DNA from 4 places in the Pseudoalteromonas sp. NZS11 genome. Region 3 is predicted to be linked to each of the others. Evidence: predicted binding sites of a transcription regulator. Region 3 holds the regulator's gene; each other region holds the start of a gene.
The links. The regulator sigma-54, encoded in region 3, starts transcription at its own class of promoters, with help from an activator protein. The targets are predictions, from matches to a motif close to GTTGGCACGNNNNTNGNNT.

Region 1: a site for sigma-54 is predicted at 1,797-1,815, ahead of I6E82_RS06650 (amidase family protein). Genes of this name have one in related genera too.
Region 2: a site for sigma-54 is predicted at 1,709-1,727, ahead of I6E82_RS15025 (ferritin-like domain-containing protein). Genes of this name have one in related genera too.
Region 4: a site for sigma-54 is predicted at 1,309-1,327, ahead of fliE (flagellar hook-basal body complex protein FliE). Genes of this name have one in related genera too.

What each region holds. Positions count from the first base shown of each region.
Region 1 covers NZ_JADYWP010000002.1:683,087-686,270, forward strand. Annotated here, with positions in the region: gene yddG (aromatic amino acid DMT transporter YddG) at 1-58, opposite strand, end outside; gene I6E82_RS06640 (TetR/AcrR family transcriptional regulator) at 505-1,158, shown strand; gene I6E82_RS06645 (putative 4-hydroxy-4-methyl-2-oxoglutarate aldolase) at 1,162-1,644, shown strand; gene I6E82_RS06650 (amidase family protein) at 1,982-3,184, shown strand, end outside; gene I6E82_RS06655 (gamma-glutamyltransferase family protein) at 3,184-3,184, shown strand, end outside.
Region 2 covers NZ_JADYWP010000007.1:117,891-121,074, reverse strand. Annotated here, with positions in the region: gene aceK (bifunctional isocitrate dehydrogenase kinase/phosphatase) at 1-638, shown strand, start outside; gene I6E82_RS15030 (LysR family transcriptional regulator) at 655-1,593, shown strand; gene I6E82_RS15025 (ferritin-like domain-containing protein) at 1,771-2,214, shown strand; gene I6E82_RS15020 (ExbD/TolR family protein) at 2,840-3,184, shown strand, end outside.
Region 3 covers NZ_JADYWP010000001.1:290,192-293,375, reverse strand. Annotated here, with positions in the region: gene lptB (LPS export ABC transporter ATP-binding protein) at 1-496, shown strand, start outside; gene I6E82_RS01250 (RNA polymerase factor sigma-54) at 566-2,065, shown strand; gene hpf (ribosome hibernation promoting factor) at 2,091-2,378, shown strand; gene ptsN (PTS IIA-like nitrogen regulatory protein PtsN) at 2,383-2,835, shown strand; gene rapZ (RNase adapter RapZ) at 2,854-3,184, shown strand, end outside.
Region 4 covers NZ_JADYWP010000001.1:651,840-655,023, forward strand. Annotated here, with positions in the region: gene I6E82_RS02835 (sigma-54-dependent transcriptional regulator) at 1-1,210, shown strand, start outside; gene fliE (flagellar hook-basal body complex protein FliE) at 1,367-1,699, shown strand; gene fliF (flagellar basal-body MS-ring/collar protein FliF) at 1,720-3,184, shown strand, end outside.

The DNA of each region.
Region 1 (3,184 bases), on a different contig from region 3:
ACAGTAATATTGCAGCAACTCCATAAAGCGTGTATTTATTTTTGCTTAAAAACTCCATTTGCCAATCCAAAAGTACTACTCGTAAATTTGAAACTAAACTAACAGTAATTATTTAATTAAACAATTAGGGTCTGTTGATCTTTCAAGGTTAAATTTGCAGCAGTCTGTTTGGTATTTAGGCAAGGCAGAGCCTATATAGTGTGGTTATTCCCCATAAATGGGCGATAACGTAGCATTAATGCCAAACAGGCGCTGCCCAAAGGGTTCTTCCTAGGGACTACTTACTCTTTGTTGCTCGGTTTTTACTTAGCCCACTAGGTTACAAATCTCGCGCCGCGATTAAATAGCCCCTAGTTTGAACAAATTTTAATCCGCAAAGATCAACAGACCCTAAAGTTAATAACTTAAACCTCTCGCCTACTTTTAATATTCACCTTTTTAGTAATTGACCTTTTGGTCAGTAAAGCTACAATCGATCAATATGTTAAACACCCAAACACAATAATGACCACACAAATAAAACCAAATAAAAAAGAAGTAACACGCGAAAAAAACCAAAAACTAATTTTAGATGCCGCCGAGCAATTGTTTTCGCAATTAGGTTACGACGGAGCAAGTATGAGCATGGTTGCTAAAGAAGCGCAGGTGCCAAAAGCTAATATTTTGTATTACTTTAAAAGTAAGGATGGTCTGTACGAGTCTGTGATCGACCGCATAATAGCTAATTGGAACTTAGGGCTAGATAACGTCACAATTAACGACGATCCAGCTACCGTGCTTTATAACTATATTAAAAGCAAAGTAATACTCGCCGTAAATCAGCCAATGCAATCTCGCTTATTTGCCAGCGAAATACTGCGCGGTGCCCCTTATTTACAAAACTACTTTAGAACCAATACCCGCCCTTGGGTTAAGCAAAAAGTTGATGTACTTCAAGCGTGGATGGACGCAGATAAAATGGATAAGGTTGACCCCTACCATTTGCTCTTTACTATTTGGTCTACCACGCAGTATTACGCCGACTTTCAGGCTGAGGTTTTACTCGTAATGAACAAATTAGAGTACGACAAAACCGATGTGGCACAAATTACGCAATCAATTGCCCACATAATTTTAAAAGGTATTGGTCTTAAAATACCTGAGCAAAGTGAGACTTAACCCATGAAACCCTTTACTACACCCGATTTATTTGACGATCATCGCGATAGCGTACAAGTAGCCGACAGTGGCCTTTATCACTTTGGTAAAAAAACCACGTTTTACGGTCAAGTCGTTACCGTTACCTGCCCAGAAGACAACTCATTTGCTGCCGATATATTGCATGAAAATGGTGAAGGTAAAGTATTAGTTATAAACGGGTTTGCGAGCAAACGCTTTGCGTTTATTGGCGATATTATGGCTGAGCGTGCCCTAAATAATGGCTGGGAAGGCGTAATAATAAATGGCTGTTGCCGAGATATCGAAATACTCGCCACTATGGACTTACCGGTTATGGCGCTAGGCTCTACACCGCGTAGTACCTTAAAGCGCGGCTTTGGCGACAAAAACCAAGCTGTTACCATGCTTGGCACCACCCTAGAACCTAACGATTGGGTTTACGCCGATATTAACGGTTTAATCATCAGTAAAATGTCCCTTATTTAGCGCTCACAACCATATAAATAAAGACCAATTTGGTGCACCTGCGCACCAAATTGGTTTGTTTTAGCTCATTTTAATACCACTATTTTTACAGCCCATATTTACTAACCTCATACAACTCGCCAAATCCTGACCAATTGGACAGGGTTTTAATTTATGGCATTCCTCTTGCTTAGGTTTTAAACAATATAATAAGCTAACCGATTAAAAAGCGGATCAGGCTCTGTAAAATAAAAACAAGATGTTACGCAGTGAGCTGAAAAATAATAAAAATTAATCCGTCTTTTTAATCACTCTAAATCTGAACTGCTTGGTCAGATTTTTTATAACGAGTGGTGATATGAGTACCAAAAATAATAATACGACCGGTATTTTTTGTGACCATGGTCCTAAGGCATGGCAAACACATTACCAAGGCACGCTTATTAATAAGCGTCTTGCGATTAAAGATGTATTTGCAATTAAAGGCGAGCGTAACAGCGCAGGCAATCCACATTGGTTTAAAACAGCTAAACCGGCTCAGAATACGGCAAGCTCGGTTAATAAGCTCATGACCGCTGGTTGTAACTTTATAGGCTTTACCCATACCGATGAGCTTGCTTACAGCTTAGAGGGAAATAACATTCACTATGGTGCAGCACAAAACCCAAAACTTAGCGGTCATGCAAGTGGCGGTTCGAGTATGGGTTCTGCTGCATCCGTTGCTGCTAACTTAGCCGATATTGGCTTAGGCACCGACACTGGCGGCTCAATTAGAATACCCGCCAGCTATTGTGGTTTATTTGGTATAAGGCCAAGCCATAACGTGATTGAAAAAGACGGCCTAATACCGTTGGCACCGCCTTTTGATACTATAGGTTGGCTTACCCAAAGCGCCGAGCTATTAAGCAGCGTTGGCAATGTATTATTACCACAACAACCTATTAATAAAGTAAATACGCTGGTTATTTGCGAAGCACTCTTTGAATTTGTTGACTCCTCTTTACAAGCACCACTGGGTAACCTTTTAGAAAAAACCAAACCTTATTTTAATCATCATATCGATTTTAAGCTCCCCAACGTTGGTTTACTAAGTGAGCTTGCCGATACCTTTAGAATATTACAAGGTCGTGCGATTGCTAAAACGCACCGAGATTGGATTGGACTCCCAGATCAGCTTTCTCATTTTGCGCCAGCAATTGCAGCTCGTTTTAAAATGGCACTGGCTTTAACCGAGCAAGAAGAACAAGAGGCGCTAAAAATACAGCATGAATGGCAAACAATAGTCGCTAAAAACCTAAATAAGCACAGCTGCTTATTTTTACCTACCACCCCTACAACCGCACCTAAATTAGGCGCCGACACAAGCGCCTTACGCATGCAAATTATTACGCTTTCGGCAATTGCAGGGCTGAGTGGCTCGGCGCAAGTACACTTACCGCTGGCTAATTTAGCAAATGCACATCCGTATGGCTTTTCATTAATGATGAGCCACGGTAACGATAAAAGCCTACTTGCGTGCGTACAACAATTAGCTGCACACTTAAAAAAGGACACACCGGCA
Region 2 (3,184 bases), on a different contig from region 3:
ACCATGATCGCGTTGGCAGAATGGCCGATACCATAGAGTATTCTAACGTCGTATTTCCTTTGGCGCGTTTTGATAGTAATTTACTTACGCAATTACATAAAACAATTGGCTCATCAATGATAATTGAAGGCGAATGGTTGATCATCAAGCATTTATATATTGAACGGCGCATGACACCACTCAATTTATTTTTAGAAAATGCTGATGAAGAAAGTGCCGCAGACGCGATTGAAGAATACGGGCAAGCTCTAAAAGAAATGATTGCCGTTAATATATTTCCTGGCGATATGCTCTTAAAAAACTTTGGTGTAAGTAAGCACAAACGTATTATTTTTTACGATTACGATGAAGTTCAATACCTAACAGATATGAACTTTAGAGCATTACCGAAAGCAAAGAGCTACGACGATTATTTAATGGATGAACAAAGTTACTCTGTTGCACCACAAGATGTATTCCCAGAGCAGTTATGTACATTTGTAATGCCTAATCCTATCTATAAAAAGTTTTTCCTCAGCACTCATCCAGAGCTTATAGATGTTAGCTTTTGGAAGCAGGCTCAACAAAATATAAAAAATGGGCAGGTAAGTCATATTTACCCTTACCCGACAGCACAGCGATTTATCCATCACTGGTAGACGCAAAGGACACACAATGAATATAAGTAAAATAGATTTAAATTTACTCGTTTATCTCGATACATTGCTTCGAGAATGCAATGTAACACGCGCTGCTAATCAATTGAGTATTACGCAGCCCGCAATGAGTAATGGCCTTAAACGTCTTCGTAACTTATTTAACGACCCTATTTTAGTTCGTACCAGCGATGGTATGGTCCCGACAGAGCGCGCTTTAGAGTTACAACCCGTTATTCGTGGCATATTAATGACGCTTGAAGAAACCCTAGCACCTAATAGAGAATTTGAGGCAAGCCAGAGTAAACGTGTATTTAGAATAATGGCCAGTGATTACGCTGCAAGTACGTTAGCGCCAAAGCTCTTAAGTAAACTACACGAAGAAGCCCCCGATACTACTTTAGATATACTCACACCAAGTGATGTAACCTTTCATGACGTAGAAAACGGTAAAGTAGATATGGCAATCAACCGTTTTGAAAACTTACCTCAGTCTTTTCATCATAAACGTATTTGGAAAGACAGTTTTTGCTGCTTAGTTAAGGCCGACAACCCTATTATTGAAAACTTTAGCCTCGACAGCTACTTAAAAGCGCGCCATATATGGGTGAGTAAAACAGGTTTTGGTGTAGGCGTGGGCATGGACCCTAAAGATGTGCAAAAACTTGGTTGGGTTGACGAAGCACTTGCCCACTTTGGTAAACATCGTAACATTGCCACTTTTACGCGTAACTACCATGTAGCGATTCATTTAGCTAAAGAGAAAAATTTGATTGCGACCCTTCCTTCAAAAGCCGCAAATATATACTTAGATGATCCGGGGCTTAAAATTTTAGAGCCACCATTTCCAATTCCTCCTTTTGAGCTTGATATGATTTGGAGCCCACTGTTACATCGCGATGCGAGCCATATCTGGTTACGCCAAAAAGTAGCTGAAGTAGCTGAAGAGCTAAAATAACTTTATTACACAATATAATGTAAAAATTGCTAAGTTAATACTTTCCTCATTAACTTAGCCCCTTTCTGAAATAAAATTAAACTAATAAAATCAAACAACTACATAAAAATAAAAACGTGGAACATACATTGCTTTTATTAAGTTGAACTATACATTCATTTAATAAAAGAGGTCATTATGAACACCCATCAAGGATCAGAAGTAAATCATATTACTGACATCATTCAAGTTATGAACAGCGGCATCGATTTTTATCAAAAAGCACAGGAAAAAGTTGAAGACCCTGCTATTGGCGCACTTTTTCAGCGTATGATAGATGCCCGAAAAGTGAGTGTTGAGCGCTTGCAGCCATATGCAATTAATGAAAAAGGCGAACGCGAAGATGGTTCATCTTTCGCAGTTGAAGCACGACGTGCATACACAGCCTTACTTACTACATTCACCTCACATAACGACAGCACGTATGTAAAAGAGCTTGAAGAAGTAGAAGATAAAACGCTTGTAGAAATTAAAGCCGCTATGGATAAACCACAACCGGCTGATTGCGAAGCTGCACTGGCTAAAACATTATTAACAATGCAAAGCTGCCATGCAGAAATGAGCCGTATGCAAAAGCAGTAAGCTTACATAACGCATAAATACAACCCAGCCTAGCGCTGGGTTTTTTATTGCCTCTAAAACCAATCTGCATAAATCTTTAAGCAATTTAACGAATTAAATCACACTATAACGATGCCATATAGACCCCATATATAAGCAAATTAGTATAAACACCACCTTATTTCGCCACATTTTAAATACACAATGAATACAAATATTTAATGTTATTAGAATATTTATTTAACCACGCTTTATTTTTGCTGTGCTAATTTTGTTAGTAGGTACCTAAAACCTTGCTGTGGCGCCGCAGCATTTAATTAAAAATAAGGTCTAATATGAAAAGTAAGCTAGGGCGTGTTGATCTCTGGTGGTTGAATTTGCATCAGTATGTTTGGTTTTTAGGCAAGGCAGAGCCTATGTAGTGTGGTTATTCCCCATAAATAGGCGATAACGCAGCATAAAGGCCAAACATGCGCTGCCCTTTGGGTTCTTTCTAGGGACGATTAACTCTTTGTTGCTCGGTTTTTACTTAGCCCACTAGGTTACAAACATCGCGCCGTGATTTAATCGCCCCTAGATTGAACAAATTTCAATCCACAAAGATTCACACGCCCTAACTAAACTGCAAAATAATGCTGATGTAGATATGACCCCGATGTTAGACATAGTGTTCATATTACTAATTTTCTTTATTGTAACTACATCTTTTGTAAAACCTGTGGCTATTGAATTAAACCGACCACTCGACAGCCCTCAAATAGATAAGCCTGTTAAAAATGCTTTATTTAGAATTGATGAAAGTAACGGAGTATATTTTTCGGGGAGGTTAATTGATTTAGAGCAAGTTGCGACTAATTTAGCGATGTTCGCGGCTAAATATGAAATAAGTTCGGTACTTATAACCGCAGACGAAAACAGTACACATAATACTTTAATGAGTGTAATGAATAATATTAAGCAATACGATGATTATTCAATAAGTTTGATTTCT
Region 3 (3,184 bases):
ATTAGGCATTGGCTACTTACCGCAAGAGTCTTCAATATTCAGAAAGCTGACTGTTTATCAAAACTTAATGGCCATTTTAGAAACGCGCAAAGAGTTAAATAAACAAGCTAGAGAAGACACTCTCGATAAATTATTAGATGAATTTAGCATACAACACATTCGTGATAGCCAAGGTATGGCATTGTCGGGTGGCGAACGTCGTCGTGTTGAAATAGCACGTGCGCTGGCAGCAGATCCTAAATTTATATTACTGGATGAACCATTTGCAGGTGTTGACCCGATTTCGGTATTAGATATAAAGAAAATAATAGAACATCTTAAAAATCGTGGGATTGGTGTATTAATTACCGATCATAACGTAAGAGAAACCCTTGATGTTTGTGAAAAAGCCTACATTGTTTCTCATGGGGAGCTGATTGCATCAGGTACTCCAGAACACGTATTAAATGATAAAACAGTACGCGATGTTTACTTAGGCGAGCAATTTAGGCTGTAACATTTACGCCATGTCTTTAAGCATCTGCTAGTATTAATTATAACAACATAAAAGGATTGTTAGAGATACATGAGGCAATCACTACAGCTGCGCATGGGCCAGCAACTTACAATGACTCCACAGTTGCAACAAGCTATTCGTTTGTTGCAACTCAGTACATTGGATCTCCAGCAAGAAATACAAGAAGCTCTCGACAGCAACCCGCTATTAGAGGTTGAAGAAGCAGACTATTCCGAAGACGCTGCAGGTAAAAACGAGCAAAAAGCAGATACAGATGACATAACTGTTAGCGCATCTGCCGATGATGCTCCAAGCGAATATGAACAAGATAGTGGTGAAGCACTTGCAAAAGACACGCTAAGTGACGACATGGCTATGGATGTTAGTTGGGATGAGTACATGAGTGCCGCCCCAGCAGCATCATCGGGTCCGATGCCTGAAGACGAATCAATATACCAAGGTGCCTCTACTGAAACGCTCCATGAGTATTTAATGTGGCAGTTACAACTAACGCCATTTAGCCCTACAGACGAAGCTATTGCTATTGCTATTGTAGAAGCCGTCGATGATTCAGGTATTTTAACACTAAGCTGCGAAGAGATTTTAGAAAGCTTTAATCAAGAAAACGAAGATGATAACGAAGTCGAACTTGATGAAATTGAAGCTGTATTAAAACGCATCCAACTGTTTGATCCTGTTGGTATTGCTGCACGTAGTTTACAAGAGTGTTTGTGTATTCAGCTTAACCAGTTTGATAAAGAAACACCTTACATTAATGAAACAAAAATGATTTTAACCGAGCATATTGATTTATTAGCTGCTCGTGACTATCGTACATTAATGAAGAAAACTAAGCTCAAAGAAGAAGAGCTTAAAGAAGTAATGACATTAATACATACTCTTAGCCCTAAACCTGCAGATACTATTGTAAGAGAAGAATCTGAGTATGTTATTCCTGATGTGTCAGTTAAAAAAATTAAAGGCCGCTGGGTTGTTGAGTTAAACCCAGATAGCATGCCTAAAATTCGTGTTAATAGCCAATACGCGGCAATGTCTCGCACTGTAAAATCCAGTGGTGACAGCCAGTTTATTCGCTCGCATTTACAAGAAGCTAAATGGTTTATTAAAAGCTTAGAAAGTAGAAACGACACGCTATTAAAAGTAACAAATTGTATTGTTAAGCAACAACAAGGCTTTTTTGAACACGGTCCTGAAGCCATGAAACCAATGGTTTTAAATGATGTTGCTGAAATGGTAGAAATGCACGAATCAACAATTTCGCGCGTAACAACCCAAAAGTATATGCACACACCCCGTGGTATATTTGAGCTTAAATATTTTTTCTCAAGCCATGTAAGCACCGAAAACGGTGGTGAATGTTCATCTACAGCAATCCGTGCGCTTATCCGAAAATTAATCGCAGCAGAAAACTCAGCAAAACCATTGAGTGATAGCAAAATAGCGGATATATTGGCTGAGCAAGGAATTAAAGTAGCGAGACGTACAATCGCAAAATACCGCGAATCTCTGGCTATTCCACCGTCAAATCAACGTAAAAGTTTGATTTAAGACGCAAAAAAAGAGGGTAATGCTTATGCAACTAAACTTAACTGGTCGTCACGTAGAATTAACCGATTCACTAAGAGACTATATTAATACCAAATTTGCGAAGCTAGAAAGACACTCTGATCATATTAATAATGTTCATGTCATTCTCGATGTAGAAAAATTAAATCAAAAAGCAGAAGCCACCATACACGTAAGCGGTGCTGAATTATTTGCCTCTACAGAACATCAAGATATGTATGCCGCCATTGACTCGTTGATCGACAAGCTCGATCGACAAGTAATTAAACACAAAGAGAAGCTTGCTCGACACTAATATGATGAAATTAAGCTCACTTATATGCCAGGACTGCAGCAAAGCTGCGGTCCTTTTTAATAGCAAAAAAAGAATTTTAGAGTTCATTAGCGAACTTGCTCACGACAAACTTCCGTATTTACCGCAACAAGATATTCTTAATGCTTTAATGAGCAGAGAAAAATTGGGTAGTACAGGTATAGGGCGTGGCATTGCCATTCCTCATGGAAGAATGAGCGGTGCAGAAGAGCCTTTGGCTTTAGTACTCGTTAGCGAAACTCCAATAAATTTTGATGCAATCGATAATCGCCCTGTTGATATTTTCGTCGCACTCATCGTACCAGATGGCGATAACCAGCAGCACTTAAAGACTCTAGCAACCATTGCTGATAAACTAAACAACAAAGATTTTTGTAAACAGTTACGCAGTGCAAAATCAGATGCTGAGCTTTACCAAGTTATTGTCAATCAATCATAGTTTTATAAAGGGTGTTAAATGGAGTTAATTATCATAAGCGGCCGTTCTGGTTCTGGAAAGTCGGTTGCTTTACGCGTTGTAGAAGATTTAGGTTATTATTGCGTAGATAATATTCCAGTTAACTTGCTTCCTTCATTAGTTCGCAGTGTGTCTGATAGCTATGATAAAATTGCTGTTAGCATTGATGTGCGTAACATCCCTAAACAACAAGATGAATTTAACGATATTCTTGAATACTTGCCTGGCTTTGCAAAACCTACGTTATTTTATTTAGATAGCGACGATCAAACATTGATCAAACGTTTTTCTGAAACTCGTAGATTACACCCACTATCAATTGACTCGTTGC
Region 4 (3,184 bases), 360 kb from region 3:
TGACGATGCGGTAGAAGCCATGCGCCTAGGTGCAATTGACTACATGGCTAAACCATTTGCACCTGAAGTGCTGTTAAATATGGTGAGCCGTTATTTACCTGAAAAAGCAAAAGAAACCGACGGACCTATTGTTGCTGACCCAACTAGTATTCAATTATTGGAGCTTGCGAGTAAAGTAGCACGCTCTGATGCAAGTGTAATGGTACTTGGCCCAAGTGGTTCAGGTAAGGAAGTACTTGCGCGTTATATTCATGATAAGTCGAGCCGATGTAATGATCCATTTGTAGCGATTAACTGCGCGGCTATTCCTGAAAATATGCTCGAAGCCACTTTATTTGGTTACGAAAAAGGGGCTTTTACGGGCGCGATTCAAGCATGCCCGGGTAAGTTTGAGCAAGCACAGGGCGGTACTATTTTACTTGATGAAATTACCGAGATGGACTTAGGGCTGCAAGCTAAACTTTTACGCGTACTGCAAGAGCGTGAAGTAGAGCGTTTAGGGGGTCGTAAAACAATCCAGCTCGATGTACGTATTTTGGCAACCAGTAATCGTGATTTAAAAGAAGCTGTGTCTGACAATCAGTTTAGAGAAGATTTATATTACAGGCTTAATGTTTTTCCACTAATGTGGCGACCATTGTGCCAACGCCCAGGCGATATTATTGTATTGGCTAAGCATTTAATTGAGCGCCATATAAGTAAAAGCAAAGAGCCTATGGCGTATTTAGATAAAGCTGCCGAGCAAAAGTTACTGGCTCACGCGTGGCCTGGTAATGTGCGCGAGCTTGATAACGTTATACAGCGTGCACTTATACTGCGAAGTGGCGATACAATAAACGAGCATGCTATTTTTATCGAAAACTTAGTATCTAATAATTTTGTTATGGAGCCTTCATTGGCACCAGCGCAAACAGTATCGCCAACAGAATTAGCTCACGCAGATAAAGGCGTTGATAAAAGTACGCTAAGCTCGGCATACTACGATGAAAAAGCACCTGTTGAGGCTGAACCTAAGCAGGGCTTGCTAGCGGCAGATACCGGTAGCTATAAAGATGAGCTTAAAGACAAAGAGCATCGCATTATTTTAGAAACCCTTGCACGTTGCCAAGGCAAGCGTAAAGACGTTGCCGAAACGTTGGGCATAAGCCCACGAACTTTACGTTATAAACTAGCGCAAATGCGCGATTTAGGTATTTCACTTCCTGCATAACCTCCTATAAACCCTAAGTTTGCGCTGCGAACTTAGGGTTGTCAAAACTCTGACTAACACAAATTAAAGTTAACCTATTGTATTTTAATGATTAATTATTTGGCATGCTTTGTGCTTTATTACTTGTAAGAGTTTACTGCGTGTCAGAGATAAATTATGAAAATTCAAAACAGTGCTGTATTTCAAGAAATGCAATCAATGGCTTTAGAAGCCGGCCGTAATAATCAAATAAATAAATTGCCGACTCAAGTTCAGCCTACTTCTACTTCCCAGTTTGGCGACATGCTAAGTGATGCACTAAATACAGTGCACGGTTTACAGCAAGATGCAGGTCAAAAAGTAAAAGCGGTTGAAATGGGTGATCGAAGTGTATCGCTTGCTGAGGCGATGATTGCTTCTCAAAAATCGTCAGTTGCTTTTGAGGCTACAGTACAGGTTCGTAATAAACTTGTTGAAGCTTATAAAGAAATCATGAACATGCCTGTTTAATTAGGTAGTGGAGAATTATTGTGGCGCAATCTAACCAATCTACAGACCTAGCACTTGCTGGTGGCGGTATTGACCAAAGTGGTGGTGATGATCAACAAGAACAAAAGTCAGGCTACTTAAGTGCTTTAAATGGTGTTGATGTATTGCGCCAAGTAACATTGGTTATAGCATTGGCTATTTGTTTAGCTATCGCGATTTTCATTATTATTTGGGCTCGTCAGCCAGATATGCGCCCATTGGGCAAAATGCAAACTGAAGAGCTGATTCAAACCCTAGACTTTTTAGATGCGCAACAAATTGAATATCAACTAGATGGCAATGTTGTATCGGTTGATGAAAGCGAATACCAAAATATTAAATTGTTAATGACCCGCGAAGGGTTAGAGCAAGGGCCAGCGTCGGGCTCTGATATAATTATGCAAGATATGGGCTTTGGTGTAAGCCAACGCTTAGAGCGCGAACGCCTAAAACATGGTCGAGAACAGCAGTTAGCACGCACCATTGAAGAACTTAACAACATTACTCGCGCCAAAGTATTGTTAGCTATTCCTAAAGAAAACGTATTTGCCCGCAGAGAGAAAAAACCATCAGCTACCGTTGTATTAACACTTAAACGTGGGCGCTCACTTGACCGTGAAGAAGTAGATTCTGTTGTTGATATGATTGCCTCGGCAGTACAGGGTTTAGAGCCTATGCGAGTTACTGTTACCGATCAAAATGGTCGATTACTAAATTCAGGTTCGCAAAGCTCATTAGCAGCACGCTCTCGTAAAGAATACGACTTAGAGCGTAAGCGCGAACAAGAGTACCTTGAAAAAATAGACAGTATTTTAATACCGGTTGTAGGGCTTGCAAACTATACAGCCCAAGTTGATTTGAGCATGGACTTTAGCTCGATTGAGGAAACTCAAAAGCGTTATAACCCAGACCTACCAGCGGTTAGAAGCGAAACCACATTTGAAGAAAATAACATTGGCGGCCTAGCTGTTGGTATTCCAGGTGCGCTTACAAATCAGCCACCGTTAAATTCGAACATTCCTGAGGTTGCGGGGCAAGGTGGTGCAGGCACAGCTACGTCACCAACACGCAGCCACAAAGAAGCCACACGTAATTATGAACTCGATACTACAATTTCTCATAAGCGCCAGCAAAGTGGTGTAATACGTAGGATAAGCGTATCAGTTGCTGTTGACTACATTGCTAAAGTGGGAGAAAACGGTGAAACAACCATGACTCCACGCTCGGTAGAGGCATTGTCAAATATTCGTCGCTTACTACAAGGTGGTGTAGGTTTTGATATGCAACGTGGTGATGCACTTGAAGTCGTAACAGTGCCGTTTGTACGTGAAGAAACAAATTTAGCAATAGAAGTGCCACTGTGGGAACAAGACTGGTTTATGAAAATAGCCCGCCTTGTATTAGGCGCCTTAGTTATCATTGTATTGATAATGGCAGTAGTAAAACCAATGCTTAAACGCTTAATTT